4 regions of the Shewanella aegiceratis genome follow, and region 4 is predicted to be linked to each of the others. Evidence: predicted binding sites of a transcription regulator. Region 4 holds the regulator's gene; each other region holds the start of a gene.
What was found. Region 4 encodes LexA, which represses DNA repair genes until DNA is damaged. Its sites were predicted from a motif close to TACTGTATNNNNATACAGTA; they were not measured.
Positions count from the first base shown of each region.

Region 1: K0H80_RS11725 (DNA topoisomerase III) is a predicted target of LexA. The motif match lies at 5,599-5,618, and genes of this name have one in related genera.
Region 2: dinG (ATP-dependent DNA helicase DinG) is a predicted target of LexA. The motif match lies at 2,165-2,184, and genes of this name have one in related genera.
Region 3: imuA (translesion DNA synthesis-associated protein ImuA) is a predicted target of LexA. The motif match lies at 6,343-6,362, and genes of this name have one in related genera.

Region 1 is NZ_CP080416.1:2,647,963-2,655,613, reverse strand. Features, by position in the region: gene dedD (cell division protein DedD) at 1-376, shown strand, start outside; gene K0H80_RS11745 (CvpA family protein) at 595-1,083, shown strand; gene purF (amidophosphoribosyltransferase) at 1,171-2,685, shown strand; gene K0H80_RS11735 (methyl-accepting chemotaxis protein) at 2,916-5,033, shown strand; gene K0H80_RS11730 (hypothetical protein) at 5,192-5,467, opposite strand; gene K0H80_RS11725 (DNA topoisomerase III) at 5,632-7,632, shown strand.
Region 2 is NZ_CP080416.1:2,872,290-2,879,940, reverse strand. Features, by position in the region: gene K0H80_RS12675 (sulfite exporter TauE/SafE family protein) at 1-30, opposite strand, end outside; gene dinG (ATP-dependent DNA helicase DinG) at 69-2,141, opposite strand; gene K0H80_RS12665 (DNA polymerase II) at 2,280-4,694, shown strand; gene K0H80_RS12660 (porin) at 4,928-6,139, shown strand; gene K0H80_RS12655 (TonB-dependent receptor) at 6,987-7,651, shown strand, end outside.
Region 3 is NZ_CP080416.1:2,389,808-2,397,458, reverse strand. Features, by position in the region: gene fadE (acyl-CoA dehydrogenase FadE) at 1-957, opposite strand, end outside; gene K0H80_RS10735 (class II glutamine amidotransferase) at 1,198-1,983, shown strand; gene K0H80_RS10730 (DUF3108 domain-containing protein) at 2,241-3,044, opposite strand; gene K0H80_RS10725 (MGMT family protein) at 3,092-3,418, opposite strand; gene K0H80_RS10720 (MFS transporter) at 3,794-5,515, opposite strand; gene def (peptide deformylase) at 5,695-6,186, shown strand; gene imuA (translesion DNA synthesis-associated protein ImuA) at 6,487-7,287, shown strand; gene K0H80_RS10705 (Y-family DNA polymerase) at 7,288-7,651, shown strand, end outside.
Region 4 is NZ_CP080416.1:133,524-141,174, reverse strand. Features, by position in the region: gene K0H80_RS00660 (MFS transporter) at 1-365, opposite strand, end outside; gene K0H80_RS00655 (TetR/AcrR family transcriptional regulator) at 356-988, opposite strand; gene K0H80_RS00650 (GNAT family N-acetyltransferase) at 1,096-1,551, opposite strand; gene cysQ (3'(2'),5'-bisphosphate nucleotidase CysQ) at 1,544-2,356, opposite strand; gene nudE (ADP compounds hydrolase NudE) at 2,410-2,955, opposite strand; gene yrfG (GMP/IMP nucleotidase) at 3,053-3,718, shown strand; gene lexA (transcriptional repressor LexA) at 3,846-4,463, shown strand; gene K0H80_RS00625 (cell division inhibitor SulA) at 4,460-4,969, shown strand; gene coxB (cytochrome c oxidase subunit II) at 5,368-6,933, shown strand; gene ctaD (cytochrome c oxidase subunit I) at 6,970-7,651, shown strand, end outside.

The sequences.
Region 1 (7,651 bases), 2.0 Mb from region 4:
CAGCGTAGCTAAAACCAGCGAGCCTAAAACCAGTGAAGCTAAAACCAGTGAAGCTAAAACCAGTGAAGCTAAGCAAACCCCAGCGAAAGTCACGCAAGCTAAGGCGACTGAATCTAAGGTTGAGGTCGCAAGCTCGGCCTATACCCTGCAACTGGGTAGCTTTAAGAATGCCGATAATGTCAATGCCCTGGTCAAGCGTCTGCGAGGCGAGGGTTACCGCGCCTATACTGTGCCGCAAAAGCCGGTGGATGGTCAGCTGACTAAGGTGTTTGTCGGCCCGGATATCTCCAAGAGCAAGCTACAAAAGCTGCAGACCAAGCTGGATAAGTTTACCGGCCTTAAGTCGGCGGTGGTCGACTATAATCCGCTGCTCTAATCCACTGCACCGATTTGCAGTTATCACTTCCAAACGCCCAGACTTTGTCCTGGGCGTTTTTGTCTGCGCTACAGGGTGAAAATAGCCTCAAGTCAGAACTCAGTGTCCGTAATTGCGGATAAACTAAATCACTTTTAAATCAGGCTAGGGGGTGAGAATGTCTTCAGTCTCTGGTAAAATCCCGCCGTCTTAATGCTAATGCTGGATCACCTTATTCAATGGTTTGGATCGATTATGCCATTATTGCGGTCATCGCAATCTCGACTTTAATTAGTCTGCTTCGTGGTTTCGTTAAGGAAGCCATGTCACTCGTGGTCTGGTTTGCCGCCTTCTTCGTGGCGAGTCAATTTTATGAAGATCTCGCCGTCTACCTGACCCAGATGCAAGATGAAATGGTGCGTAACGGCATCGCCATCGCCATCCTGTTCATCTCGACCCTTATTCTCGGTGCCTTAGTCAATTACCTTATCGGCCAACTGGTGGTCAAGACGGGCCTGTCTGGCACAGACAGGGTGCTGGGCCTCTGTTTCGGCGCCCTGCGCGGCGCACTCATCGTTAGCGCGATACTCTTTTTCCTGGACGCCTTTACCGGGGCGCCCAAGACAGACTGGTGGGCCAGCTCGCAACTGGTTCCCGAATTCGGAGTGGTTATCCAGTGGTTCTTCGACTATGTGGAAAACACCTCAAGCTTTGTACCTAAAATATAAGAATGCGTAAGCATAGGCGTGCCTTAACCTCAGGTCATGGCCGCAGATAATAATTATCAGAACATCTTAAAATGAGGAAACCTACCCATGTGTGGTATCGTCGGAATAGTTGGCCGAACATCGGTTAATCAGACAATCTATGATGCACTCACTGTGCTACAGCATCGTGGCCAAGACGCCGCGGGCATTGTCACCGTTGATGGCAATGCGTTTAGATTGCGTAAGGCCAATGGTCTGGTAAAAGACGTATTTGAACCTAAGCATATGCAGCGCCTGCAGGGCACCGCCGGCATAGGTCACGTGCGTTACCCAACTGCGGGTAGCTCGAGCGCGTCTGAGGCGCAACCTTTCTATGTTAACTCTCCTTTCGGGATCTCTCTGGCGCACAACGGCAACCTGACCAACACGGTCGAGCTGCACGAGCGTCTGGTGAAGCAACGTCGTCACGTTAACACCACCTCAGATTCTGAAGTCCTGCTGAACCTGTTGGCCGACGAGCTACAACACACCAAGAGCCAGTACCTCACTGCCGACGAGGTGTTTGAGGCGGTCACTAAGGTACATGAGCTGACACGTGGCGCCTACGCCGTGGCGGCGATGATCATCGGCCAGGGCCTGGTGGCGTTTCGCGATCCTTACGGCATCCGTCCTCTGGTACTGGGTAAGAACGAGACAGAGCAGGGCACCGAATATATGGTGGCCTCTGAGAGCGTGGCCCTTGATGCCGTAGGCTTCGAGACGGTACGTGATGTCGCTCCAGGCGAAGCCATCTATATCTCGTTAGATGGTCAGCTCTATACCCGTCAGTGCGCCCAGTCGCCAAGTTATTCACCTTGTATCTTCGAATACGTTTACTTTGCACGTCCAGACTCGACCATCGACAAGGTGTCTGTCTACGGCAGCCGTGTTAACATGGGTACCATGTTGGGTGAGAAGATCAAGAAAGAGTGGGAAGATCACGATATCGACGTGGTGATCCCGATCCCTGAAACCTCATGCGATATCGCCCTAGAGATCGCCCGTAACCTGGACCTGCCATACCGTCAGGGCTTCGTGAAGAACCGTTACATCGGCCGTACCTTCATCATGCCGGGTCAGCAGGAGCGTAAGAAATCGGTTCGCCGCAAGCTAAATGCCATCAACGCCGAGTTTAAGGGCAAGAACGTGCTGCTGGTGGATGACTCTATCGTGCGCGGTACTACCTCAGAGCAGATCATCGAGATGGCCCGTGAAGCCGGTGCCAAGAAGGTTTACTTCGCCTCGGCGGCCCCTGAGATCCGTTTCCCTAACGTCTATGGTATCGACATGCCAACCTCGAGCGAGCTGATCGCTCATGGTCGTGACGCGGAAGAGATCAACAAGCTGATTGGTGCCGACGGCATCATCTTCCAGGACCTGCAAGATCTTATTGAAGCCGTACGTCAGCAAAACCCGGATATCAAACGTTTCGAGACCTCGGTATTCGACGGTAACTATATTACCAACGACGTGGATCAGGCCTATCTGGATCACCTGACCCAGCTGCGTAACGACGATGCCAAGGCCAATCGCATCAAGGATATCGGCACTAACTTAGAGCTACATAACGTCTGTCATCCCTAAGGGATAGCGCATGCGTTAGCTAAAAACCGACCCCTAGTGGTCGGTTTTTTTATGGGAGTGGTCGGTATTTTTATAGAAGTGGTCGGTTTTTTTATGGGGCATTTTGCTACATCTCTTCTTCTGCAAGGGTAATTAAATACCTGATAGCATGGTGTTTTAATGCTTTAGTGCTATGTTTAATGAGTGAAAGTATTAAGCCTCGAGCCTGCCGTCATCCCTAGGAGTGATAAATGAAACACTTGTCCATCAGTACTAAGTTGCTTTGGATCACCTCAGCGCTGTTTTTGATCATAGTCGCCATCCTCTCCTTCAGCCTCTGGTGGTCGCTCAGCGATAAAAACGCGCAACTGGCAGGCCAGGTGCAAGGCGCGCTGCATGATGAAACTCGCCAGCGCCTCAGTGCCCGGGCCGGTGAGTATGGCGAGCGGGTGGCGGGTTTTATCAATGAGGCCTATCGGATCCCCTTTTCGTTTGCCGGCATGATAGAGCAGAGCGCCGCTAGCCAGCCGCTATCTCGGGAAGGGGTAGAGGAGTCGGTGGCCGGCGTGCTGCGAAAGAACAGTCAGCTCTCCTCCATGTATGCCCAGTTCGAGCCCAACGGCTACGATGGTCGCGACGGCGACTATACCCAGAAGATCAGTCATAGCGTGCCCGAGGTGGGTACCCTGGAGATCTATTACACCCGCAGCGATGATGGCAGCGTCGAGCATCAGCAGGTGGATGACGCCAGCGAGAAGTACGATGCCACCCTCAAGGAGTTTGGCGTACGCGAGGCCGAATGGTACCTGTGCGCCAAGGATACTAAGCAACCTTGCCTGATGGAGCCCTACCTGTATGAGATAAGCCCGGGCAACACGGCGCTGATGACCTCCTTAACCGTGCCTGTGGTGGTGGGCGGCAGCTTTCGCGGCGTAATCGGCGTGGATGTTAATCTGCCCGTGTTTCAGAAGCTGATCGACGAGCTCTCAGCCAGCCTGTATCAAGGTAAGGCCAAGGTGACCCTGCTGAGCCAGAAGGGTTTAGTGGTGGCGGCCAGCCACTATGATAAGAAGGCACGGCCACTGGGCGAGTCTATCGCCCCGTCGCTCGCCAGTCAGTTGACCGGGCTACATCGCCAAGGCGGTTATCTGGAGCAGGGCGATAACATCGTAGTTGCCTATCCCATCGAGATCCCGCTCGCCAAGGCGCAGTGGTCACTGGTGATTGAGGTGGCCAAGGCCGATGCCTATCAGGCGGCGAATGCCATGGATAAGGCGATGTCTGCCATGGCCAGCTCTCTGGGCAGCCTGCTGCTGATCGTAGGCGTCATCGTCTCGCTGATCGCCGTGGTTACCATCAGCCTGGTGATCCGCTCTATTGTCGCGCCGCTCAAGGTGATTCAGAGCCGGGTGGAGAACTTAGCCAGCGCCGAAGGGGATCTGACCCAGCAGGTCACGGTGGAGTCCCATGCCGAACTCATCGCCCTGGGCGGTGGCATTAACGGCTTTATTAATAAGTTGAGGCTGCTGATCGGCGAGCTTAAGGAGCTGGCGTCACGCTCGCAGGCCGAGAGTCAGGTGGCGGCGGAGATCGCCCAGCAGACCCACAACAGCGTCAATCGTCAGTACAGCGATATCGAGAGTGTGGTGACTGCGGTTAATGAGATGAGCGCCACCGCGCTCGAGGTGGCCAAGGCGTCTGAGCAGACGGCGTCGGAAACCGAGGCGATGACCCTCAACGTCAAGGCAGGTGAGGACAGCCTGAGCCAGGCCATGGGCTATGTGACTCATATGTCTCAGGAATCCCTGCTGGCTAAGGAGGCCGTGGGTAAGGTGGCGGAAAGCAGCACCAACATCAGCAAGATCCTCGAGGTGATCAGCGCCATCGCCGAGCAGACCAATCTGCTGGCACTTAACGCCGCCATCGAGGCCGCCCGCGCCGGTGAGCAAGGCCGGGGCTTCGCCGTGGTCGCCGATGAGGTGCGCGCGCTGGCCTCCAAGACCCAGAGCTCGACCGATGAGATAGGCAAGTTGATCGAGGCGCTGCAGCGCGAGGTCAACAGTGCCTCGCAGATCATCGACCAAGGGGTGGACGGTGCCCAGCGCGCCGTGGCCCAGACAGAGTCGGCCCTGAGTTCACTCAACACCATAGTGAATCAAATTCAGGAGGTCTCCAGCCAGGTGACCCATATCGCCACCGCGGCCGAGGAGCAGAGTGCCGTCACCGAAGAGGTCAGCCGTAACATCACAGGTATCTCAGATTCCGCCTCTGAGCTGGCGAGACTCGCCGACGAGGCCCAGCAGAGCAGTGCCAGCCTGGCGGGCCTGGTAGAGCAGCAACATCAGCAGCTGGGTAAGTTAAAGACCTAAAGCTGAGGTTTTCATATCTGTAATATAGGCGTCTCCTGGGAGGCGCCTTTTTTGTGGTCAGATGGCAGTCGCATCGAATGCACGGCCGTGGCTGTGGGAGGGGCAGCGGCCGCGGCAGAGCTAAGTTTTAGCTTATAGGGGCAAGCGCAGGTTAGCGATCACACCGGCATGAGTAACCCCTGGCTTACCCACACCATTAGCCAGAGGCCGAAGAGCAGCCCAAGGGCCGGTCTATGGTGTGCGCCATGGCGTGCGAGGGCAAACAGGGTGCCGGCGCAGCTTAGCAACAGCAGCAGGCTAAATTGCACCAAGGGATCCAGGCGCCAGGGAAAGAGAGAGGATGACAGCGAGAGTAACAGCAGCGCCGTCGTCATCAGTGTGGCGTAAATCAGTAGGTGTTCGGGTCGTTGTGGGGTCTTGAGTCGTGTGTGCATATTTGCCTCCGTGAATTGCCCTCAGACTAGCCCTTAGATTAGCCATTAATGAGAATGATTCTCAACAAGATTTACACGTAAGCATGAGATCGCCTTTCCTATTTGCGCCAAGGCCGCGAGTGGTTTAAAGTTACTGTTAATTTATACAGTAATTTGATGTCAGCATGATCTTATACATAGCAGAGAAGCCCAGTCTCGGGCGGGCAATCGCCGATGTGTTACCTAAACCCCACAAGAAGGGCGAGGGCTATATCACGGCGGCCAATGGCGATACCGTCTCTTGGTGCATAGGCCATCTGCTGGAGCAGGCCGAGCCCGACAGCTATGATCCGGCCTTCAAGTCCTGGTCGTTCGACCACCTGCCCATAGTGCCGCAGCAGTGGAAGATGACCCCCAAGAGCAAGACCCGTGGTCAGCTCAGCGTGCTGAGAAAACTGGTCAAGCAGGCCAGTCAGTTGGTGAACGCCGGGGACCCTGACCGTGAAGGTCAGCTGCTGGTGGATGAGGTGATCGCCTATCTGGGGGTCAAGGGCGACAAGCTAGAACAGACCCAGCGCCTGCTGGTGAGCGACCTCAACCCCCAGGCCGTTAAACGGGCCTTGGGGCAGCTGCGTAGCAACCGAGAGTTTATCCCCCTGTCGACCTCGGCCTTGGCGCGATCCCGCGCCGACTGGCTCTATGGCATGAACATGACCCGCGCCTATACGCTGCAGGGTCGCAAGGTGGGCTATCAGGGGGTGCTCTCTGTCGGCCGGGTGCAGACGCCCCTGCTGGGCCTGGTGGTGCGCCGCGATGAGGCCATTGAACATTTTGTCAGCAAGCCTTTCTATGAGGTGCTGGCCAATCTCTATACCCAAGAGCAGGCGCATTTTAAGGCCAAGTGGCAGCCCAGTGAGGCCTGTCAGCCCTACATGGATGAGGAGGGGCGGGTGCTGTCGCGCCGTCTGGCGGAAAACGTGGTAGGGAGGATCACAGAGCAGCCTGCCAAGGTGACGGATCTGCAGGCTAGAGATAAGCAGCAGGGCCAGCCCTTACCCTATAACCTTTCGTCGCTGCAGATAGATACGGCGAAGCGATTTGGCATGAGCGCTAAGACGGTGCTCGATACCTGTCAGTCACTGTATGAGAAACATAAGCTGATCACCTACCCGCGCTCCGATAGCCGTTATCTGCCCAAGGAGCAGCTGGCCCTGGCCCCCAGGGTGATCGATGCCGTGCTCAAGGGAGCTGGCGAACTCACCGCCCAGTGCGCCTCGCCGGATCCTAAGATAGTCTCTAAGGCCTGGAACGATGCCAAGGTGGATGCCCACCACGCCATAGTGCCCACCGAGAAGGTGGCCAACCTGAGTGCCCTGACTCAGGCCGAGAAACAGATCTACCTGCAACTGGCCCGTCAATATCTGGCGCAGTTTTACCCCGTCTATCGTTACCATGAGACTCAGGTTGAGGTGGAGATCGCCGGCGGCCATTTTCACACCAAGGCTAAGCAGGAGATCGCCCCCGGTTGGAAGCAACTGTTCCCTAAGCGCAGCGATGACAAGGCCGACGGCGAGGGCGACGAGGCGCTGGCCCAGCTGCCGCCGCTACATAAGGGGCAAGAGCTGCATTCTGGCCAGGGAGAGCTTATCGAGAAGCAGACCCAGCCGCCCAAAGCCTTTACCGATGCGACCTTGCTTAGCGCCATGACGGGGATCAGCCGTTATGTGACCAACCCAGAGATCCGTAAGATCCTTAAAGAAACCGACGGCCTGGGCACAGAGGCGACCCGCGCGGGGATCATCGAGTTGCTGTTCAAGCGTGGTTTTCTGGCCCGCCAGGGGAAGTCTATCGTCTCGACCCCGGTCGGTCGCGGCCTCATCAACAGCCTGCCCGAATCTGCCACCACGCCTGATATGACGGCACTGTGGGAGAGTCACCTGGATGCCATCAGCCGTAAAGAGGCCAAGTACCTAAGCTTTATGGCGCCGCTAGTCGAGTCGCTCAATGGGCTTATCATGCAGGCAGGTGCCCAGCTGCCCAAGGCCTTGCAAGGTGTCGAGGCGCCTAAGCGTTCGTTTAAGAAACGTAGCTATGGCAATCGACGCGGCGGGACGACAAGTGCCAAAGGCAAGGCTAGCGGGGCGAAAAAGACTGCGACTAGAGCCGCGGCTAAGGCAAAGGCCTAAATAAGAGGCTAAATAAGAG
Region 2 (7,651 bases), 1.8 Mb from region 4:
CCAGCTACCTGGGTCGAGTAATAGATCCAATGGTTATCCTATTCGGTTGCTTTCTATTAGATTGCTTTCTATTCAATGACTTGACGAAAGGGAGGCAGGGCATCCAGTAGGGATTTGCCGTAGCGTTTGGTCACTAAACGGCGATCCAATATGGTGATTCTGCCATAATCCTCTTCTTTACGCAGTAATCTACCACAACTTTGGATCAGTTTACGCGAAGCATCTGGGATCGTCAGCTGCAAGAAGGGATTTCCTCCCTTTGCCTTAATGTATTCCGCGTGTGCCTGTTCCACCGGTGAGGTGGGCACGGCAAAGGGCAGTTTTGTGATGATCAGGTTCGTCAGGTAGTCGCCGGGAAGGTCGAGACCCTCAGAAAAACTGCCGGTACCGAAGATGATGCTGACCTCGCCGTTATCGCAGCGCTGCTTATGATCTTGCAGCAGCTGCTGACGGGAGGCTTCCCCTTGGATAAGCAGCGGCGACTTTATCTTGCTTCTGACCAGATCGGCCACCTTCTCCATCTGCCAGTAGGAGGCAAACAGTACCAGGGTCGCCATCTCACCGTCGATTAGGGTGAGGATCTGTTCCGCCAGCTCGTCGGTATAGCGATCGTCCGTAGGTTCGGTGCGCATCTTGGGCAGATACAGGGTGGCGTTCTGCTGGAAATCAAACGGACTGTCCATGGCCAGATAGCGACTGCCATCGTTGATAGAGAGTCCTACCTGATGGGTAAAGTGGTTGAAGTTATTAAGTGCCCTTAAAGTCGCGCTACAGAGCACCACGCCGGCGGCCTTCTCCCACAGCAGGGTTTCGAGCATATAACCCACCTCAATCGGCGAGACGTTAAACAGATAGTCGCTCTGCTTACCTACCAAATGCTCGACCCAGCGGGCCATGGGGGCGCCCTTGGCGCTGTCTTCCTTGGCCATCATCTTCCACAGCTTCTGCAGATTCTCCAGACGCTGCAACATGAAGCCAGTCTCACTCAGTAGCTGCTCCGACTGATGCTTAGGTAGCTCGCCATCCTTAATCGCCTCGTTGAGCAGCACCAGCATCTTATTAAATTGCTTGAGCGCGCTGCTCGACGCCGTGGCCAGGTTTTCCGCCAGCATGGTCAAGGCCGCCGGCAGCTTGCCGTGTTCGAAGCGGATGCGCCGCTCGGGGTTATCAAACTTCGCCGCCTGGCCGTCGCAATATTGGGCGACGCTGGTGAGCAGGCTGGTGAGATCGTTGATGTGATCTAGCATGGCCTGGGCTGGGGCGATGATGTTGTTGCTCTTGAGCTGGTTCTGCAGCTTGGCGCTGGTCTTGCCGACCTTTTCAAGCCAGTCGATGGCGCCCCTGAGGGTCGCTTGGGCGCTGGAAAAATCTCTGGCCACTATCGGCAGGTGATGGGCTTCGTCGATCACATAATAGAGCTCTTCCGGATCTGGCAGAATCACCCCGCCGCCCAGCTCGAGATCGGCAAACAGTAGGCTATGGTTGGCAATAAGTACGTCCCAGGTGTCTACGTCTTCACGGGCCTTATGGAAGGGGCAGTGTCTGTGGCTGGCGAGCTGTCTGTGGCAGCTGTGTTTATCACAGGCGATCTGCTGCCACAGGTGATCCGGCAGCTGCTGAGACAGTGTGTCTCGCTCGCCGTTCCAGCGTCCTTCGTGAAAGTCTTTCAGCAGGCCTTGTAAGAGCTCGACCTGGCTATGATCCGGCTTGGTCTGCCACATGGCCATCTGAGTGCCGTCATCGCCGCCGATCAGCATCTCAAGCTTAGAGAGACAGACATAGCGTTGACGTCCCTTTACCAGGCCGAAGGTGAAGTTGAGCCCTGATTGTTTGGAGAAGAAGGGCAGGTCCTTGTTGAGCAGCTGCTCCTGCAGAGCAACCGTGGCGGTGGCGATACAAACCTTCTTCTTGCTTGCCAACGCCAGTGGAATCGAACCTAAGATATAAGCCAGCGACTTACCTATGCCTGTGCCTGCCTCGACCACTATGATGCGTCTATGCTTGTCATATTCTCCGGCGAGTGTCTTGGAGATCTCGGCGACGATATAATTTTGTTCCCGACGCGATCTAAAGTTAGGCAGGGCGGCGGCAATCTCTTTGTAAATCGTTCGGATCTGGGTTTTAACGTCGGCAGATAACATGAAGGCTTAGTGCTGGCAAATAATGCTGTACATAATAACAGTGATTACATAGCCTAAGAAGAGTAGAAGTAAGGAATTCACGACTTATTTGTTGTCGTGTCACCTAATGTGTTGAAATTAATTGGATAATAGCCAGGCTTGCATGATTTAAACATCCCGCTGGTGAGCGTAAAAGGGCGGATCTTAACCCGTCACCACCAAGGCAGCGAATTACATTATTATCTTAGTACGGCCGAAGGGCCGGCTCGGGTCATTGTGCCCAATGCCGAGCGCATCTGTTTTTGTCGCACTCAGGATGAGTTGAGCCTTCTCGGCGGCAACCATGAGAGTGGGGTACGCAGCGAGGCGCTTAATCTGACCACCTTCGACGATGAGCCGGTCAGCGCCCTCTATTTCGCCAATAATCAAAGCTTTCGTCATCTAAGCCGTATCGCCACCGATAAGGGGATCTCCCTTTACGAGTCTGAACTCAGGGCCGAGCAGCGTTATCTCATCGAGCGTTACATCGCCTTGGACGTAGAGTTTATCGGCCGCTGGCAAAGCAGCCAAGCACTAGACACGCCAACGCTCATCGCCGAGCGGGCCAGACGCTGTGAGCTAGATGTTAATCGAGAAGTTAAGCTGGCTGTGGTCTCGCTAGATTTCGAATGTGCCATGGATGGTGAGCTTTTTAGCGTCGGGCTGTACGGCCAATCGGCCAGCGGCGAGCCCTATCAGCAGGTGATCATGGTGGGGGAGGCGTGTGACTCGCCGCCTGAGTATCTCGAGCTTGTGCCCAATGAGGCTGCGCTGATTAAGGCGCTGCTCGACTGGTTTAAGCTGCATGATCCCGACATCATCATAGGCTGGGCGGTTGTGACCTTCGACCTGGCGCTCTTGTATCGCAGGGCCAAGGTGCTCAATATTCCGCTGACGCTTGGCAGGCTAGGCACTCAGCTTTCCTGGCGTGTCGATAACAAATATCGACCGGAGACCTTAATCTTGCCTGGCCGTGTGGTGCTCGATGGCATCGACTGGCTCAAGGCGGCCTTCTATCAGTTTGACAGTTTTAGCCTGGAATCTGTCGCCAGAGAGCTACTCGGCGAGGGGAAGGCGATTCACAACGTCAGTCACCGCGCCGAGGAGATAGCGACCCTGTTTCGTGAGGATAAGGCGGCGCTGGCCCATTACAATATTACCGACTGTCGCCTGGTGTGGGAGATCTTTGCCAAAACCGATTTGCTGGCCTTTGTGATGGAGCGTTCGCGTCTAACCGGCTTGGAGCTTGGCCGCGTCGGCGCCTCGGTGGCGGCGTTTAATAATCTTTATCTGCCCCATCTGCACCGCGCTGGCTATGTGGCCCCCAGTGTGCCGGTCAGCGATGGCATAGAGAGCCCCGGCGGCTATGTGATGGATTCCAAACCCGGTCTCTATCAACATATATTGGTGCTCGATTTTAAGAGCCTGTACCCGTCGATCATCAGAACGTTTCTAATTGACCCCAAGGGGCTGGTGGAAGGATTAAAAGCAGGGGCTAATGCTGGGGTAAGGGGAGCAAATGAAGGCAATGATACCGTGCCTGGCTTTTTGGGCGCCCAGTTTAGCCGCAACTCGCCCATTCTGCCTGAGCTTATCGCTAGCCTGTCTGCCAAGCGCGAGGAAGCCAAGCGCGAAGCCAATGCCCCCCTGTCGCAGGCGATAAAGATCATCATGAACTCACTATACGGCGTGCTGGGGTCTCGCGGCTGCGTATTCCATGATGCGCGCCTGGCAAGCTCAATTACCCTTAGGGGTCATGAGATCATGAAGCAGACCAAGCAATGGATTGAGGCGCTGGACTTGACCGTTATCTATGGCGATACTGACTCTACCTTCGTGCATATCTCCTCGCCCGAGCGTGTCGGTGATATCGATGCCTTTGCCAGGGAGCTGGTGGCATCCATCAACGAGAAATGGCGACTCAAGCTCAAGCAGGAGTTTCAGTTAGATTGTTATCTCGAGCTTGAATATGAGCGACATTTCGAGCAGTTCTTCATGCCGACACTGCGTGGCTCTACCGAAGGCTCCAAGAAGCGTTATGTTGGCGCCTACCTGCAGGAGGACCAAAGCCTCAAGCTGGTGTTTAAGGGGATGGAGCAGGTGAGGAGTGACTGGAGCCCCTTGGCGCGGGAGGTGCAGGCCGAGCTCTATTATCGACTGTTTGCCAAGCAGGATGTGCTTGGCTATTTGAAACAAATTGTGGATGCGCTGCAGCGGGGAGAACTCGACGACAAGCTGATTTTTTCTAAACGCCTCAGGCGCAATATCGAAGACTATACCGCCAAGTCATCACCCCATGTGAAGGCGGCGACTCTTTGGTGTCAACGAAGTGGCGATGACAGTCATGGCAAGCGGGGCGAAAAAATAAGCTATCTGATGACACAAAACGGCGCAGAACCTGTACAGCATCTACTCGGAAAGATCGATTATCAGTATTATCTGGATAAACAGATCGCCCCCATTTCTGATCCCATACTTTCAATTTTAAACACTAGTTTCAATAATCTTGTGGCCAAGCAAATGTCGTTAATTTAGTTGTTTTCTGGTTGTTGAGATAGTGATGAGTTGTTAACGTTTGGTGTAAAGTCTGAGTTTTCTGGAATTCTTTAGTTAACTTGGTGAAAAATAGCGCCGTTATTGTGATATTCGTCTTTGAGGGAATGCTAATCTTTTGCTAGTCTTTAGCTGAAATTGGAACGAAATAAAACAACGGAATGTCGCACAATAAGATAAAGCAAACTGAACATAACAAAAGGTTAGACTAACAGATGAAGAAGAGTGTAATAGCAACAGCGTTAGCGGCTGTCATTTTTGTCCCCGCTGCATCCGCTATCGAAATCTATAAAGACGATAAAAATGCGGTAGAAATTGGTGGTTTTATTGATGCCCGTGTTATTAACACTCAAGGTTCAACTGAAGTGGTTAACGGTGCGTCACGGATCAATTTTGGTTTCACCCGTGAGATGAGCGACGGCTGGAAGGCGTTCACTAAGCTGGAGTGGGGTGTTAACCCATTCGGTAACAGCGAAATCGTTTACAGCAGTGAGAGTAACTTCGAATCTAAGAGCGGTGACTTTCTTAACAATCGTCTAGGTTATGTCGGTATCGCCCACGATCTTTATGGTAGCCTGACCATAGGTAAGCAGTGGGGTGCTTGGTATGATGTGGTTTACAACACTAACTACGGTTTCGTATGGGACGGTAACGCTGCCGGTGTTTACACCTATAACAAGGCAGATGGTGCGGTAAACGGTGTGGGTCGTGGTGACAAGATCGTTCAGTACCGTAACAGCGTAGGTGACTTGAGCTTTGCGGTTCAGGCGCAGCTAAAGAACGATAAGTTCTATACCTGTGAATATGATCCTAACCTGTCTACCGACTGTAAAGAGCGTTGGGACAGCCAAGATCCTGTCTTAGATTCAGAAGAAGTTAAGTACAACTACACCTATGGCGCGTCTGCGACCTATCAGGTTAACGACAAGCTTTCTGTCTCTGCTGGTATCAACCGTGGTGAGTTTGATGTCACCTTCAGAAAGACCTCAGAGCAGATCACCGCAATCGACGTGATCTACGGTATGGGTGTGACCTGGGGTAACTGGGACGCCGACGGTTTCTATGGCGCGGCTAACTTTAACAAGAACGAGAACCACGATACCGATAACCTGGGTCGTCTGATCAAGGATTCGTACGGTGTCGAAACACTGTTCTCTTACAAGTTTGATAACGGTTTCCGTCCTTTTGTTTCTTACAACATCTTAGACGCGGGTAAGGACTATGTGATCCAGCCTAACAACGTTGACCCTAACTCTTCGTTCAAGCGTCAGTTCGTGGTTGTTGGTCTGCACTATGTGTGGGATGCCAACACAGTGCTTTATGTTGAAGGCCGTAAAGACTTCAGTAAGTTTGAAGGTGCCGATGCTGAAGCCCAGGCTAAATTCGAAGAAGACGGTATAGCCATAGGTATTCGTTACACTCTGTAATACGCCTTGTCATTACGAGTGAAAGTCTGAACAATTCAATGAAAAGCGCCTAATAGGCGCTTTTTTATTACCTTTCTAAAATCCCAATTCTTATCCATTGATGGCGAGTGATGACCCTGCCATAAGCTACTCTATTTATTCTGCTCGACTGGTTTTTCACACTAATATTTGAGTGTCTATCAAGAGTCGAAGCTAGGTCTCATTGCCTGGCTCGAGGCTAGTCTCTATCTGCGCCTAGTCTAGTCTTAGTAGGATCTGGGTCTAACCTTAGTCCTTACCTTGTTTTATCTTAACTACCCCTAATGCTGCCGAATTTGCCTTATGTGAGAGGTATTGCGATTTAATCTCTAACAGCAGGTTAATTTGTAATCAATTCTTTACGTACGGTTGCTGATTTTACCCAATTGACAGCGTGATTTTACAATTAAGCTTCTTTGTTACAACTACTGATATTTAACATCTTGTCGATCATTGGTTTGATGAATCGCTAATTAATAGCCCACCTAAATTAGTTTTATCTGTAATCAGTGTCCGTATGTCAAAATACTATATCTCATTGGTTTTGTGGGGTTTATTTATAACTCCTCTCTGTTCGCAATACTTTGTTGCGGCAATTTTTGCCCTAAATCGTCGACTTGCTACATCTAGCAAAAATCTGACTTATTGTGACAGGCGTCTACAAATTGAGCGATCGCCAATTAAATCTGTGAAAATAGTGATGCGATTGTTGATTAAATGTTTCACATGTGGTTCTATTTGTTGGCGAATGTGCACAAGTGTAACGATTGATGTTTATTTGTGTTTACTTTCACAAAAAAATAAAAAATAAAGTCCAGGGAGAAACAACATGTATAAGAACAGCTTATTAGCTAATTCAGTGCGTTTCGCACTAGTTGGCGGTGCAGCTATGACAGCTTTTACTGCTCCAGCAGTATTCGCGGCAGACGAGCAAGCTGCAGATAAAGTTGAACGTATTGAAGTTACTGGTTCACGCATTAAGCGTAGTGATCTTGAAGGTGCTTCACCTGTAACAACGATCACTGCAGACGATATGAAAGTTGAAGGTAACTTTACAGTAGCCGATGCGCTACGTAACAGTAACTTAAACTCTTTTGGTTCATTCTCTGAGCGCTCTGGTAGCTCTGCTCAGTCTCAAGCAACAATCAACCTACGTGGTGCTGGTTCAAGCCGTACCCTAGTTCTGATCGATGGTAAGCGTTTCCCAGGTTCACCTACTCTAGGTGGTTCTTCTGCTAACCTTAACGCCATCCCTATGGCAGCGGTTGAGCGTATTGAAATTCTAACCGACGGTGCTTCTTCTACTTACGGTTCTGATGCGATTGCTGGTGTTGTTAACATCATCATGAAGAAGAACTTCCAAGGTATCGAATTCAACGTTGGTGGTGGTTCACGTGACCGTGACGGCGGCCTGACAAGTAAAGAATTCTCTGTGGTTGCTGGTTATGAAATGGATAAGGGTAACATTACCTTTGCATTCGACCATCAAGACCG
Region 3 (7,651 bases), 2.3 Mb from region 4:
ATCCGTTGGGATCAGGGCACAGGTGATGCCTAGCTCTTCTTTGTCGCCCAGCAGTTTGTTGGGATCTTGCAGCTTAAACGCCAGACCCAGCACGGTCGCAACCGGCGCCAGGGTGATATAGCGCTTGTTCCAGGTCAGTTTCATCCCCAGCACTTCTTCGCCTTGCCATTGGCCTTTACAGACGATACCAAAGTCAGGGATGGCGCCGGCATCCGAACCCGCTTCAGGGCTGGTGAGGGCGAAACAGGGAACTTCCAGGCCTTTGGCCAGGCGAGGCAGATAATGATCTTGCTGCGCCGGGGTACCATAGTGTTGTAGCAACTCGCCGGGACCGAGAGAGTTAGGCACGCCAACCGTTGAGGCCAGCTCGCTAGAGACGCCCGCCAGCTTTTGCAGTACGCGAGACTGGGCATAGGCAGAGAATTCCAGACCACCGTACTTCTTCTTGATGATCATGGCGAAGAAGCCGTTGTCTTTGAGGTATTGCCAGATAGACTCTGGCAGATCGCCGAGCTGATGAGAAACCTGATGCTGGTTGAGCATCTTACACACTTCCTCAACCGGTCCCTCGATAAAGGCCTGCTCTTCGGCGGTCAGACGGGCGACAGGGTAGTTATGCAGCTTCTTCCAGTTAGGCTTACCGGCAAAGAGATCCGCTTCCCACCAGGTGGTACCGGCTTCGATCGCTTCTTTTTCGGTGGAAGACATCTCCGGCATGATCCCTTTATAGAGTTTCAGCAGCGGACGGGTGATCACGCTTTTTCTGAAGGCGCCTATGTTAAGCGGTAGGGCGATGGCCAGAAAGACCAGCCAGGCAAGGGGGGAAATGCTCGCGGTTGCTGTGCCCAGTGCCATCACGATAGCCGCGATGATGGTCGAGGTCAGCAGGGATACTCTAAGGTAGGCTAAGGCGCCTAACGCAAAGAGCATCACAAAAATCCAAAGTAAGCTAGTCACGGTAATTCTCCTTCAATAGCGACCGAAAGCTGCTCTATGTCAGCATTTTTTATATGACCATAATCACAATTATAGATGCTGGTCAGACCTGTGTCGCATAAAATCTAACCCTATGGCGGGTTTTATACAAGCATTTTTCAAACAATTGTTTAACTTTTTTGTTGAGGCGAGGATTCCACAAATTGGGTCAAGTCGTTAGAATTAAATAAGATAAGCAATTTAGAGTTAAGGTGTCTGTTTATGTGTGAGTTGCTGGCCATGAGTGCCAATGTGCCCACGGATATCGTGTTTAGTTTTACCGGGCTGGCAGAGCGTGGTGGCGTCACAGGTCCCCATGTCGATGGTTGGGGAATCACCTTCTATGAAGGTAAGGGCAGCCGCACCTTCAAGGATGCCTGCCCCAGCAGCGAGTCTCATGTGGCGCAGTTGATCAAGTCTTACCCTATCAAGAGTGAAGTGGTGGTCAGTCATATCCGCCAGGCCAATCGCGGCTGTGTGTCGCTGGAAAATACCCATCCCTTCACCCGTGAGTTATGGGGACGCTACTGGACCTATGCCCATAATGGTCAGCTTAGCGATTATCAGCAAAAATTTGCGGTGCGCCGTTATCAGCCTGTGGGTGACACCGACAGCGAACTGGCGTTTTGCTGGATTTTAGAGAAGGTGGTGGAGCGCTTCGGCGATCAGGCGCCTGCAGATCTGCTGCCCGTTTATCGGTTTATCGCCACCTTGGCCGATGAGATCCGCGCCCTTGGGGTGTTTAACATGATCTTGAGCGATGGTGAGCACCTGATGAGCTATTGCAGCAATAACCTGTGCCACATTACCCGCCGGGCCCCCTTTGGTAAGGCCAAGCTTATCGATACCGACGTGGTGATCGATTTCGACAAGGAGACCACGCCCAACGATATCGTCACCGTGATCGCGACCAGGCCGCTGACCGATAATGAAGACTGGCATATTCTTAAGCCCGGAGAGTGGAAGCTGTTTGCCCGGGGCGAGCTTGTTTTAACTCAAGAAGGCTGAAGCCAAGAGAGTTGAAGTCATGAGAGCTGAAGCCAAGCGAGCGTAGGTTAAAAGGGCTTAAGTTAAAAGGCTTAAGCCAAGCAAACGGTTAGTTGTAAACTGTGGAAAAAGAGAAGGGGCCTAAGGCCCCTTTTTAATGCTGATGTTGGTAACGCCAATCCTTCGGGCAGAATGTGCGAGTGATTCAGACAAGTAATTCAGTCTATGTCTGATTTTCATGGCCGACTTTTTATGGCTGACTTTCTACGGTTGACGTTTTATGGCTGAGACTGGTTCTGTCTGTCTGCGAGGGCCTTGGTCTGTTCACCTGTCTGTTGATTCGCCTGTTTACTCGCCTGTTTATTTGTCTGCTCGCTGGTTTGTGCCATGGTCGGCTCGCTGTACTGATAATTAAGCAGGGTGATATCCAGCTGTTTGCTGCCCTTCTCGAAGTGGGTGAGCCTGACGGGAAGATAGCCGAGCTCGGGTGACATCCAGAAAAAGGTTTGGCGTTTATCGTTGTCCCGCACCACCTCTATCTTGACCGTCTCATAGGTGCCACTGGAAATCATCATGCGCTCCTTACCGACCACCTTAAAGTCATACTCATCGATCTCGCCGCTCTTGAGCATCTTGTAGTGCAGCTTATTGCTGCCCTTCATGATATCTAGCCTAAACTGCAGCTGAACCATCAAGGGGTCGAAGAGATCCGGGGTATAGGGAAACTTAGCCCGCTCATCCTTGTAGCGGCTGTGCACCAGTTTCTGATCCAGCACATAGGCGGATTGCTCCTGATAGTCGGAGCCGGTACCGCTGCGATTATGGGTGAAACGCATGGGAATAAGCTGCTCTCCCTCCTTGCTGAAGGTGCTGATGACGGTGCGTTTATCCCACAGCATCAAGAGGCTGACGTCGCTGTCAAAACGGTATTGGTATAAGTTGCCCTGAGGCGCCGGCAGTTGATAGCGCGCCTTACCCAGCTCTATGCTGCCGTAGTTCACCTGATACTCGGCCGTGTGGGGGGTCAAAGGGTATTCATCGGCCTGTGCGGTAAGGGCAATGGCACAGAAAGATGAAATCATGAATGCGGATTTGAATATCGACAAGGCCTTCTCCCGGTAACTAAAGGTTAAAAGGGTAATGCAAACACTAGGGTCGCCAGATCCGGCTGCCACTCATACTTGGACAGCTTAACCCTACCTCGGTTCACTTCTATCGCTTCACTTCTTAATCTCTGCATCTGCTCGATAAAATGGGGGCTGGTCTCGGGAAAGGCGATTTTGCCTTGGCTGTTGATCACCCTATGCCAGGGAAGCTCCAATGTATCGGGCGCCATTTTGAGGGCGCGGGAGACGTAGCGTGCCCGTCCGGGCAGCCCCGCGAGATCGGCTATCTTGCCATAGGAACTGACCTTCCCCTCGGGGATCAGGGCAATCACATGCCATATCTTGGCCATGGGCGATAACTGTGTCTGATCCACGCGTTCTCCGTTTTGGCCCTAAGGCATCTGTTTATTAGGTTAGTGATCTATTGTTTAAGCCCAGAGTGTTTAACTCAAAGTGTTTAGCTCAATGCGCTTAATTCAGTGCGCTTAACTTAAGCACGCCTCTGTCTAGCTTAAGGCTATGTTCTGATAGTAAACCAGATTTTTTATAATTTCTAAGGTTAAAAGGAGAGTCAATCTATCCGAGAGCCTGAGCGGCGAAATGGGTAAGTGAGGTGAAAAAGCCGAGGCTATGGGTTTGCAGGGGCAAAAGAACAGACAGGTTCTTGTCGCTTGGCCTGTCTGTTCAACTGTCTGTTTACTTATCTGTGTAAAGCGGCGGTTTCGCTAGCCTTGCGCGCCCAAGGCGGTTGGCTGCGCCTGTGATAACGCCTGTTTGGCACCAAAGCGGTGAAACAGTACCAGGCCTATGGCGGCCAGCAGGCCGAAGCCGCCTATGATGTACCACATCAGGGCAGGCTGCCCGGCGCCCTTAGCCACTTCGGCGTAGAGGTAACCCGATAGCGGGCCCGCCAGCAGGAAGCCGATGGCCGATGAGACGAAATAGTAGCCCATGAACATCGCCTTCTTATCCTGCGGCGCGAAGCTAGCCACATATTCCTGGCTCTTAGGTGATGCCACCATCTCGCCAATGGAGAAGACCAGGATAGAGGTAAGCACCATGGCGCCGCCCATGAGTATGCCATGAGCCAGTCCGCCAAGTGCCGTGCCCAGTGCCAGGATGAGTGTGCCAGCCACCAGTACGGGTAGTGGACTGAAGCGCTCGGCGATGCGACTCACCATCACCTGCATCAGCACGATCGAGAGAAAGTTCAAGCCGATAAGGTATTCTGGGTTCACCTGACGATACTGCTGGGCGAACTGCTGGCTATATTGACTCGCCAGCTCCGGGCTTTGCGCGATTGCGCCAAGGGCTGCGCCCAGCTCCTCCTTTGGGATCATCACCTTGGCATGTACCAAGTCGAAGTAGGCCTCTGACAGACTCAGACTCCCGGTGGTGTAGGCTTTTGCCGCGCTCAGTAGCTCGTCGCTGAGCAGAGAGATATCTACGAGGGCGAAGAAGTCGAGCAATCCTGGCCAGGGGGCGAGCATAGCGACCAGGTCTGAGGTATCGACAAAGTCACGGATATAGATGGGTAGGGTGATGAAGATCTGCTGGTAGACCATCCAGAAACCGGAGAGGATAAGCAGGTAGATCACGAAGGGTTTGTTGCCCAGGGCGATCTTCTGCTTATACCAGGGCAGTTGCTTGTCTGACTTGGCCAGCGTGTTCCAGAGAAAATGCAGACTAAACCACACCAGATAGATGGTGAGGCACTGCTCGCCACTGATCCACTTGGCGCCGTAGGAGAGCAGGATCACTAAGGTGCCGAAAAACAGCAGGGCGAAACGGGCATTGCCCAGCACCTCTTGGATGTCTCTCAACACCTGAGACAGCGGCTTGCCTCGTTGCTGGTGGGGATCCGTCGGCTCGCGATAGAAGAAGGTCGCCGGTATGAAGTTAATGCCTATCCAGATCGCCGACATGATGAAGACCCAGTCCCAGCTGATGGCGCGGACATAACCTGCGATGAAGGGGCCGAGGAAGCCGCCCACATTGACCATCATATAGAAGATGCCAAAACCCAGGCCGCGGTTGGTGTGATCTGTGGTGCGCGCCACAGTGCCAGTCACCACAGGTTTAAAGCAGGCCGCGCCGATGGCGACCCCCATGAAGGCGATGAAGAAGCCGCTAAAGCTGCTCACCTGACCCAGGAGGAAATAGCTGGGGCACATGATGGCGTAGGCGATCAGAAACATCTTACGGTAGCCATACCGATCGGCCAGGGCGCCGGTAAGTACAGGAAACAGGTAGAGAAAGAAGGGGATCATTCCCTGCAACAGGCCACGCTCCTGTTCGCTAAAGCCTAAGCCGCCTTGATGGGCGGGAGAGGTCATATAGAGGGAGGAGAGGGTAAAGAAGCCATACCAGGCGAGACGCTCGAAGATCTCCATGGTGTTGGCCACATAAAAGGTACTGGGCAATGGGGTACGTGTAGGGGTCGTCATTATTATTCTCGTATATTGTATACATTTGTCTGGTCATGCTATCGACTTGAGCGATGAAATACAAGTCGGCGGCATGGCCTGGCCTGAAGGGAAAACCCGATTGCGGTTGCCTTTAATGTGATTTCGGTCATAATGGCGCCACTTTATATGCCTAATTTGATTAATCAGAACCTGAGACTATGCCTGTACTCGATATATTGACCATTCCCGATGAGCGCCTGAAACGTAAGGCCAAGCCCGTAGAAGACATTGCCGCCGTGCAAGGTTTTATCGATGATCTTATCGAAACCATGTACCACACAGACGATGGCATAGGGCTCGCCGCTACCCAGGTGGGCAGCGAACACGCCATCTTAGTGATCGATCTGTCTGAGGATCGCGATCAGCCCATGGTGGTGATCAACCCTGAGTTCGTCGAGCGTTCGGGCGAGATCGTCGGTGAGGAGGGATGTCTCTCAATTCCTGGCTACCGCGCCAAGGTGACACGCTTCGAGAAGGTGAAGGTCAAGGCGCTTAACCGTGAGGGTGAGGCCTTTGAGATCGAGAGCGATGACTTCCTGGCTATCGTGCTGCAACACGAGATGGATCATCTCGATGGCAAGGTCTTTATCGAGCATCTGTCGACCCTCAAGCAGCAGATAGCACTCAAGAAGGTAAAGAAATATCGCTAATCTATACTGCTAATCAATAGCGATAATCGATAACCAATGAAACCACCCTAGGGTGGTTTTTTTGTGCCTGTCTGCCGCTTACTGGCTCGATGCTTTGACATGATCTTCCACTCCAATCTTAGGTTTCTCTGCTTGCGATCTGCCAATTTATAAATATACTGTATTTATATACAGTATTTGTGCGATATTTCTGTTGAGTGTTGCTCGGACGTCAGGCATGGCGATAGCTTAAGTCAGGTCTAAGCCTATAGTCCGATTTCCGAGGGGCGCTTAACCGAACTGAATGAGAGCGGGTGCATCATGGCCTTGGCAGATCTTCAACTTGAACGTTTACTCCAGCGCAGCGATCTCTGGCGCGGCGATGCCTATCATCCCCAGCAGATGGGGCTGGATAGCGGCTATCCCGAGCTTAATCGTCATCTGGGACAGGGGGGCTGGCCCAGTCAGGGGCTGTGCGAGATCTTCTGCTCCAGCGAAGGGATCGGCGAGCTGAGCCTGGCGCTGCCTCTGATGCGCCGTCTGATCCCTAGGCAATCGAGAGAGGGAAGTTCTGCCGGGTTGGTGAGTCTGGTGGCGCCGCCTCACGTGCCTTATCCCCAGTCGCTGGCGATGCAGGGGATAGATGTCAGCCGTCTCCTGTGGGTCGATACTCAGACGCCTAAGGAACAGCTTTGGGCGCTCGAGCAGATCTTAACCAGCGGCGCCTCACCCCTGGTCTTATGTTGGCTCGAGGAGCTCAGTGTCAGTCAGGCCAGGCGCTTGCAGCTTGCCTGCGAGAAGGGTGAGAGCCTGTGTCTCTGTTATCTGCCAAGCAAGGTCAAGGATCAGGCTCATCCCGTGCCACTGCGGATCGCCTTGCAACCCAGCACAGAAACCAATACAGAAACGGGGAGTGCTAGGCTTCTCGAGACCCAGGTGGATATTCTAAAGCGCCGTGGGGGCTGGCCGGCGCCGCGCTTCTCCTTATCCCTGCTACCTGAGTTGCTGGCCCAGAGTCTGATGCTCGATGTGACTAAACAGCAGGAGCAGGATAAGAGATTGGAAAATGAGCTGGATAAGCAGCAGAGCGGTCAGATCTTACAAGGTCCCTGGAGTGCGTAGATGTTGTGGCTGGCGGTCTATTTTCCCCACTGGTTACTCCAGTATCAAAGCTATCATCAAGGCTTGCCCCAAGGCGGCGAGCTGGCCCTATTTGAGCGTCAGTCGAGTCAGATCCTGATCGCATCGAGTGCTGCGGCTAAGCTGGGCGTGGAGCCGGGGCAGAGCCTGGCTACCGCCCAGACGCTCAGTCCATCGCTGCAACTGCTGGCCTATGACCCCTCCTTGAGTCAGGAGGCCAGCCATTGGTTGTGCCAGTGGAGCTATGGCTACAGTGCCAGGGTCGTGCCGCCTGTCTGCCCGTTTGAACAGGCCCAGCAGCATAGGCTAGATAAGGTGGTTCAGCCGAGTAAGCCACATAAAGCAA
Region 4 (7,651 bases):
ACCGGCCCAAAATAAGCAGACTGGCTACCGGTCAAGAAGAGCAGCAACAACATCATCATGTAACTCTGAGTCAAGATCGCCATGGCGGCGCAGGACATGATTACCAGCTCGAGCTGCTTTAAGCGTCTGATCAATTTGGCTTTATCCATGTTATCTGCCACCACACCCGCGTGGGCGGAAAACAGGAAGAAAGGCAGGATAAACACGCCGGCGGCGAGGTTAACAAACAGATTAACGCTGATGGGCAGGCTCTCTATCTGGCTGTAAGTCACCATCAGCAGCAGCACATTCTTGTAGATATTATCGTTGAGCGCGCCCAGACACTGGGTCGCAAAATAGGGGAAAAACCGCTTGGTTAACAACATAACGCCTCCTTGTGATAACCCAATCCTTTAAGTTGTACCGCGAGATGATGACTAATAGCCTGCTCAATACCGATCCCGAGGGCAAAGAGCTTATCGTCCAGCGCCAGACTCACCAGGCCATGGACGCCGCCCCACAGGGCGCGGCTCGCCAGTAATAGTTGCTCAGTTGAAAGCTCGGGCAGCAGACGCGCCAGGCAAGCCTCAATAAGGCCGAACAGCTGCGCGATTAGCTGGGCATGGTGCTCGCTCAGCCCCTGCTCCTCCGTCGCCTTAAGCTCGAAGATCAGCTGAAACGCCCTTGGCTGCGCGAAGGCAAATTGCTGATAGGCCGCGGCCATTGCCTCAAGCTGACTCGACTCAGCCGCTTGGCTTTGAATCGGGTCAGCTTGAGCGCTAGCGGCCAGGCGCCGATACAGCTCGTCCAGAGTCTGCTCGGCAACCGCCAGCAATAAGCCCTGATAGCTACCGAAGAGATTCACCAGGGTGCTGGGCACATAACCTATGGCCGCCGCGACCTTGCGCAGGCTCAGGCTATCGAGCGGCTCGACCTCCAGGTGGCGCAGCACCGCAGTGGTCGCCATCGCCCGGATCTCATCATGAGTATGTTCTTTGCGTCTTGCCATCTCGGCTCCATCCCGCTGTTAATTTGTGCTCAAGTTACCAGCAAGCAAAATAAAAAACAACGTTCATAATAAGATTATTTTTCACCGGGTAGATGAAAATTAGGATTTTATCGCTGGAGTATCATGAGGATCCTATCTTCGCCCGGGCCGAAATAATCGGCCTCCAGCCCCTGCTCGACAAAGCCCAGCTTGGCGTAGAGGTGTCTGGCGGGATTCTCCGGCGCCACCGTGAGTTTCACCTGGGCCACACCATCTGGCAGCGCACTCAGAGACTCGGTGATCAGGCGCCTGCCTATGCCCTGCCCCTGAGCGGCATCATCGACGGCCACAGAGAGGATCCAGGCACAGTCGGCCTGTTCACTCCTAGCCAGCAAGATGTAACCGAGCAGGCGTTCAGCGTTATCGCAGGCGACAAGCAGCCCGCTCGGCCAGCAATCGAAGCTCTGACGAAAGAAAAAATCCGGGTAGGCATGGTCGCCAAAGAGCCCCTGCTCGAGACGATAGATCGCCGACAGCTGAGTCTTACAAGCCGCCTCGACACTGATAAGATTAGGATTATTCACCGGTTAACAACTCATCCCATGGCAGGTGAGTCGAGCCCACGACGATGAAGTTGGGGTTCTCTAGTGATTCGCGCTCGTTGTAGCTCAACGGCTGCAGCTCGAGATCCATCACCTGGCCACCAGCCTCTTCGATGATGATCTGCGCCGCACCTGTGTCCCACTCGCCGGTTGGGCCAATGCGCACATAGCAGTCGGCGCGGCCCTCTGCCACCAGGCAGCTCTTTAGCGCCGCACCGCCAAGCACCACGAGTTCACAGTGCTTAGGATGATTGAAGAGCTTCAACACAGATTGAGGATCCTGACGGCGGCTCACCGCCAGACGCAGGCTGGGCTCATCGTCTTTGGTCAGCTGCTTGCTGGCGATACGCACCTCGCCCTTGCTGCTACGCTTGTAGGCACCCAGGCCTGCCACGGCATAGTAAACTACACCCGTCATGGGCACATAGACGATCCCCATGATGGGACGATTGTGCTCGACCAGGGCGATGATCACCGAGAAGTCGCCGCTACCGGCGATAAACTCACCGGTACCATCTAGAGGGTCTACCAACCAGTAACGCTGCCAATCGGCGCGCTCGGAGAAGGGAATATCGGCATCTTCTTCTGATAGAACTGGGATCTCTGGCGTGAGACTACTAAGCTGGGAAGAGATGATCTTGTGGGCCGCGATATCGGCAGAGGTCACCGGGGTATTGTCGGATTTCACCTCTTTGTCAAAACTGCCCTCGAGGTAGATACCTTTGATGGCCTCACCCGCCTCGATGGCAATCGAAATCGCCTGCTCAACATACTCTTCTGGCTTCATCACAACTCCAACAGCCTACATCTGGCAATGCCTAATATGATAATTCGGATTAACTACTTTAGTTTTAGATGTTTCTGTGCCAAAAACAAGGCGCTAACGCTTCGAGATTCGGAAAAATCATCTTCTAATAACAGCTCAGACCACTGGCTCAATGGCCAGCGCACCACCTCTATGGGTTCGGGCTCATCACCCTGCAATCGACTCTCATACAGATCTTCGGCGACGAAGATCTGCATCTTGCTGGCAAAGTAGCCGGGCGCCAGGCTCAACTCCATCAGATGGGTCAGCTTACGCGCACCAAAACCTATCTCTTCCTGCAGCTCTCGGTTGGCCGCCTCCGCATGGGTCTCCCCGGGATCCACCAGGCCCTTGGGGAAACCCAGCTCATAGCTGTGGGTACCCGCCGCATATTCGCGTCCCAGCAATAGCTCCTCACCATGCACAGGCACCACCATCACGGCGCCACGGGCATTGCCCTTCATGCGCTCATACTGGCGCTCGACCTGGTTCGAAAATTTTAAATGCACCTGCTCTATCTGAAACAGACGGCTCTGGGCAACAACTTCAGCATGTAGGATCTGCGGCTTTTTGTCCGGCATGAAACTTCCTGATAAAAATGGCGTTTGCTTAACCACTCAATCTTACTATGATGGGCCTAATCCACAACTCAAACCAAGGAATTTTTTTACTCGCTTTATGTTTCCCTGGAATAAGATAGATACCGTGCTGCTGGATATGGACGGCACCCTGTTGGATCTGCATTTCGACAACCATTTCTGGCTTAGCCTGGTGCCTCAGGCCTTGTGTGAACAAAGGCAGATCTCAAAGGCCGACGCCCAACAACTGGTGGAGGATGCCTACGCCAAGGTGTTCGGCACCCTGGAGTGGTATTGCCTGGAATATTGGCAACAGGAGCTGGGTTTAGACATCCTGGCTTTGCACCACACTCTGGTGGACAGGATCCAGCTGCGTCAGGACAGCATGCCCTTTCTCACCGCTCTGGCCAGACACAGCAAGCGGCGCATCTTGGTCACCAACGCCCATCCCCACAGCCTGGCGCTGAAACTCGAGCACACAGATCTAGCTAACGGGCTCGACGAGATGCTCTCGAGTCACGCCACCGGCTATCCCAAGGAACACCCACAATTTTGGCGTCACCTGTTTAATGAGTTTTCCCTGGATCCCAGCCGTTGCCTGTTTATCGACGACAGCGAGCCCATACTACAGGCAGCCAAGCAGGCTGGCGTCGGCTACCAGCTGGGGATCAAGAATCCCGATAGCCAGAAGCCTCACAAGCAGTTTGCCGACTTCCCGGCCATCGACGATTACCATCATCTGCTGCTCTCCCTTGAACAGACGTAACTCGGCTAATCAATCACGCTGTAGGCGCTAATCGCTTGATGGGATTGGGAGAAAATCTGGTTAATACTTGCACTGTATAAAATACTGTATATACTGACAGGTACTGTATGGAAAGACAGGATTAATCATGAGACCCTTAACCCCGAGACAAGCCGAGATTTTAGATCTGATAAAACGCAATATTGCCGACACGGGCATGCCGCCTACCCGTGCCGAGATTGCGCGTCGATTAGGCTTTAAGAGCGCCAACGCCGCCGAAGAACACCTCAAGGCCCTGGCAAAGAAAGGCTGCATAGAAATCATGCCCGGCACATCACGTGGCATCAAGCTGACCCAGGAGGAAGAGCCTGAAGATCTCGGCCTGCCCCTCATAGGTCAGGTGGCCGCCGGTGAGCCCATCCTGGCCCAGGAGCATGTGGAACAACACTATCAGGTTGACCCTAGCATGTTCCGCCCCAGCGCCGACTTCCTGCTGCGCGTCAGGGGTGACAGTATGAAAGATATAGGTATTCTCGAGGGCGATCTGCTGGCGGTACATAAGGTCGAACAGGCAAGAAACGGCCAGATAGTCGTGGCGCGCGTGGAAGATGATGTAACGGTTAAACGCTTCGAGAAGCGTGGCAGCACCGTCTATCTGCATGCCGAAAATGAAGAGTATTCCCCTATCGTGGTGGACCTCACCACCCAGAGCCTGAGCATCGAAGGCCTGGCCGTCGGCGTTATTCGAAATGGAGACTGGCAATGAACAACCTAATGGGCATGGCGCCACGCCATCCAGGGCTGTGGGTCGATCTCGACAGCTCACTGAAGCGCGGCGATGGCAACACTATCTCGACTACGGCAAGTTCGACCCAGGGCAAGCAAGAGCTGCAGGCTCTCACTCCAGAGCTAGCCAGACTCAGTCAGCAGGGGCAATGGGTGGTGTTGATCAGCCCACCTAACATAGGCTACAAACAGATGCTGGCCGACGGCGGTGTGCGTATGGATCGCATCCTCTTGGTACACACCAAGGATGAGGTCGAAACCCTGTGGGCGATGGAAAAAGCCCTTACAAGTGGTACATCCAGTGCGGTGATCTGCTGGGCGCAAACCCTGGATGCCCGTGACAGTCGTCGCCTACAGATAGTTGCCAAGAATACTCGCGCCCTGGGGGTGGTGATCGAAGATGCGAACGGTCACTTACCTGCCAACCCTTTTCCCCAAGAGGATCTCGGCGGCCAGACCTTGAGTCTGTTCAGTTCGCTGCACTGATATTCCGCGCTCTACCTTTCCATACAGACGCCCCGCAAGGGGCGTTTTTGTGTCTGTTTTGTCTAGCAAAATAAAATAAAAGTGATCTTGATCAATATTTAAACAGCCATTAAGTTAGTAAGAGATATCAACGATTATTTGTTATATCGCACAATTTGGTTGTCGGCTTGAGCGGCGAAAATGAACCTGTATTACCTCGCCCACGGAAGCTGAAATTGGTCTGATATATTCAGCCGTAAGTGCAAGCGTGGTCACCACCAGCAGAACAAGAGATTCACCACCGACGCACTTTGAAGTCATCGTTGCTTTTTTGGGAACTGAAGAGTTTGCATAGAGCCGAGACATACTGTGTGGCTCTTCTTTGTAGTTGCCTTCGCAATTGACAGAGGAGAAGTCTAGTGAAGCAAGTGTTGTGTTGTTTGCTGGCGTTGCTATTTACGCCCACCATACTCGCAGCAGATATGCCCCTGAACATGACATCAGGGGTCACAGAGATCAGCAATAAGGTGTTTAGCCTTCATATGACGATTCTCTATATCTGTTGTGCCATAGGCCTAGTCGTCTTTGGGGTGATGATCTACGCCATCATCAACCATAGGCGCTCTAAGGGTGCCGTCGCGGCAAACTTTCATGAGAGCACTAAGGTAGAGATCGCCTGGACGCTCGTTCCCTTTGTCATCTTGATCCTCATGGCCATCCCGGCCACCAAGACCCTCATCGCCATGGAAGATCCCAGCAATGCCGATCTCACCATCAAGATCACTGGCTCCCAATGGAAATGGCACTACAGCTACTTCGATCAAGACATCAGCTACTACAGCCTGCTGGCGACCCCCAGAGAACAGATAGAAGGTAAGGAGACCAAAGGCGAACACTATCTGCTGGAGGTCGACAAGCCACTGGTATTGCCGGTTAATCGTAAAATCCGCTTCCTGATGACCTCGGAGGATGTGATCCACTCCTGGTGGGTACCGGCCTTCGCGGTAAAGAAAGATGCTAACCCAGGCTTTATCAACGAGGCCTGGACCCGCATCGACAAGCCAGGCATCTACCGCGGCCAGTGCGCCGAGCTTTGCGGCAAGGATCACGGCTTCATGCCGATAGTGGTGCAAGTACTTTCCGAGGCCGATTTCGACAACTGGATTGTCGAGCAGGAAGCACAGGCCAGCGCGGCCGCCGCCGAGGCGCAGGCTGCACTGTCGAAGACCCTGTCGAAAGAAGAGCTGATGACCCAGGGCGAACAGGTCTATATGGCCCGCTGCGCCGCCTGCCACCAGCCAAATGGTGCCGGTTTACCTGGCGTCTTCCCATCACTCATAGGCAGCCCAATCATCAAGGGCCCTGTCGCCGATCACCTAGATGTGGTGCTACATGGCCGCTCCGGCACAGCGATGCAGGCCTTCGCCCAGCAGCTCACCGCTACAGAAATAGCCGCAGTGGTTACCTTCGAGCGAAACGCCTGGGGTAACGACACCGGCGATACGGTTCAGGCAGCCGATGTCAACCAGGCAAACTCAGGCGCATCGAACGGGGCTAATACAGGAGCAGATACAGCTGCCGAAGCGGTTCAATCTGTGCCTACCCCGGCAGCCGAATCGAGTGCGGCAGCAAGCTCCGCCGCCGAGGAATCTCAAGCACCTGTGTTAGACGATCTGACCATGGACGAGCTGATGGCCAAGGGTGAAAAGGTATATCTCGGCCACTGCGCCGCCTGTCATCAGGCCACCGGCATGGGATTACCCGGCGCCTTCCCCGCCCTAAAAGGCAGCGCCATCGCCACAGGACCAGTTGAGAATCACCTAGACATAGTGCTTCACGGTAAGCCTGGAACCGCCATGCAGGCCTTCGCCAGCCAGTTAACGCCACAGGAACTCGCCTCGGTGATCACCTATGAGCGTAACGCCTGGGGTAACAACACAGGCGACATGGTTCAGGCAACAGACGTCAATCAACAGGGTCAATAGGGAGGCATTATGAATGCAATAACGCGTGAAGCAGATATGGATGCCACTCATATTGGCGAACATTCGACCCGCCATGAGGAGCACCCGACGGGCATAAAGCGTTGGCTGTTTACCACCAACCATAAAGACATAGGCACCCTGTATCTCTGGTTCAGTTTCATCATGTTCTTGACCGGCGGCGCCATGGCCATGGTGATCCGTGCCGAGCTGTTCCAGCCGGGTCTGCAACTGGTGGAGCCCAACTTCTTCAACCAGATGACCACGGTTCATGGCCTCATCATGGTGTTTGGCGCCGTGATGCCAGCCTTTACCGGCCTAGCCAACTGGCTGATCCCTATGATGATAGGCGCGCCGGATATGGCCCTGCCGCGGATGAACAACTGGAGCTTCTGGATCTTGCCCTTCGCCTTTGCGATCCTGCTCAGCTCGCTGTTTATGGAGGGCGGCGGGCCTAACTTTGGCTGGACCTTCTACGCCCCGCTGTCGACGGCCTATAGCCCGGACAGCACGGCGCTGTTTGTCTTCTCGGTACACATCATGGGTATCAGCTCCATCATGGGCGCCATCAACGTGATCGTGACCATAGTCAACATGCGCGCTCCGGGCATGAGCTGGATGAAGCTGCCACTGTTCGTCTGGACCTGGCTGATCACCGCCTTCTTGTTGATCGCCGTGATGCCGGTACTCGCAGGTACAGTGACTATGGTACTGACCGACA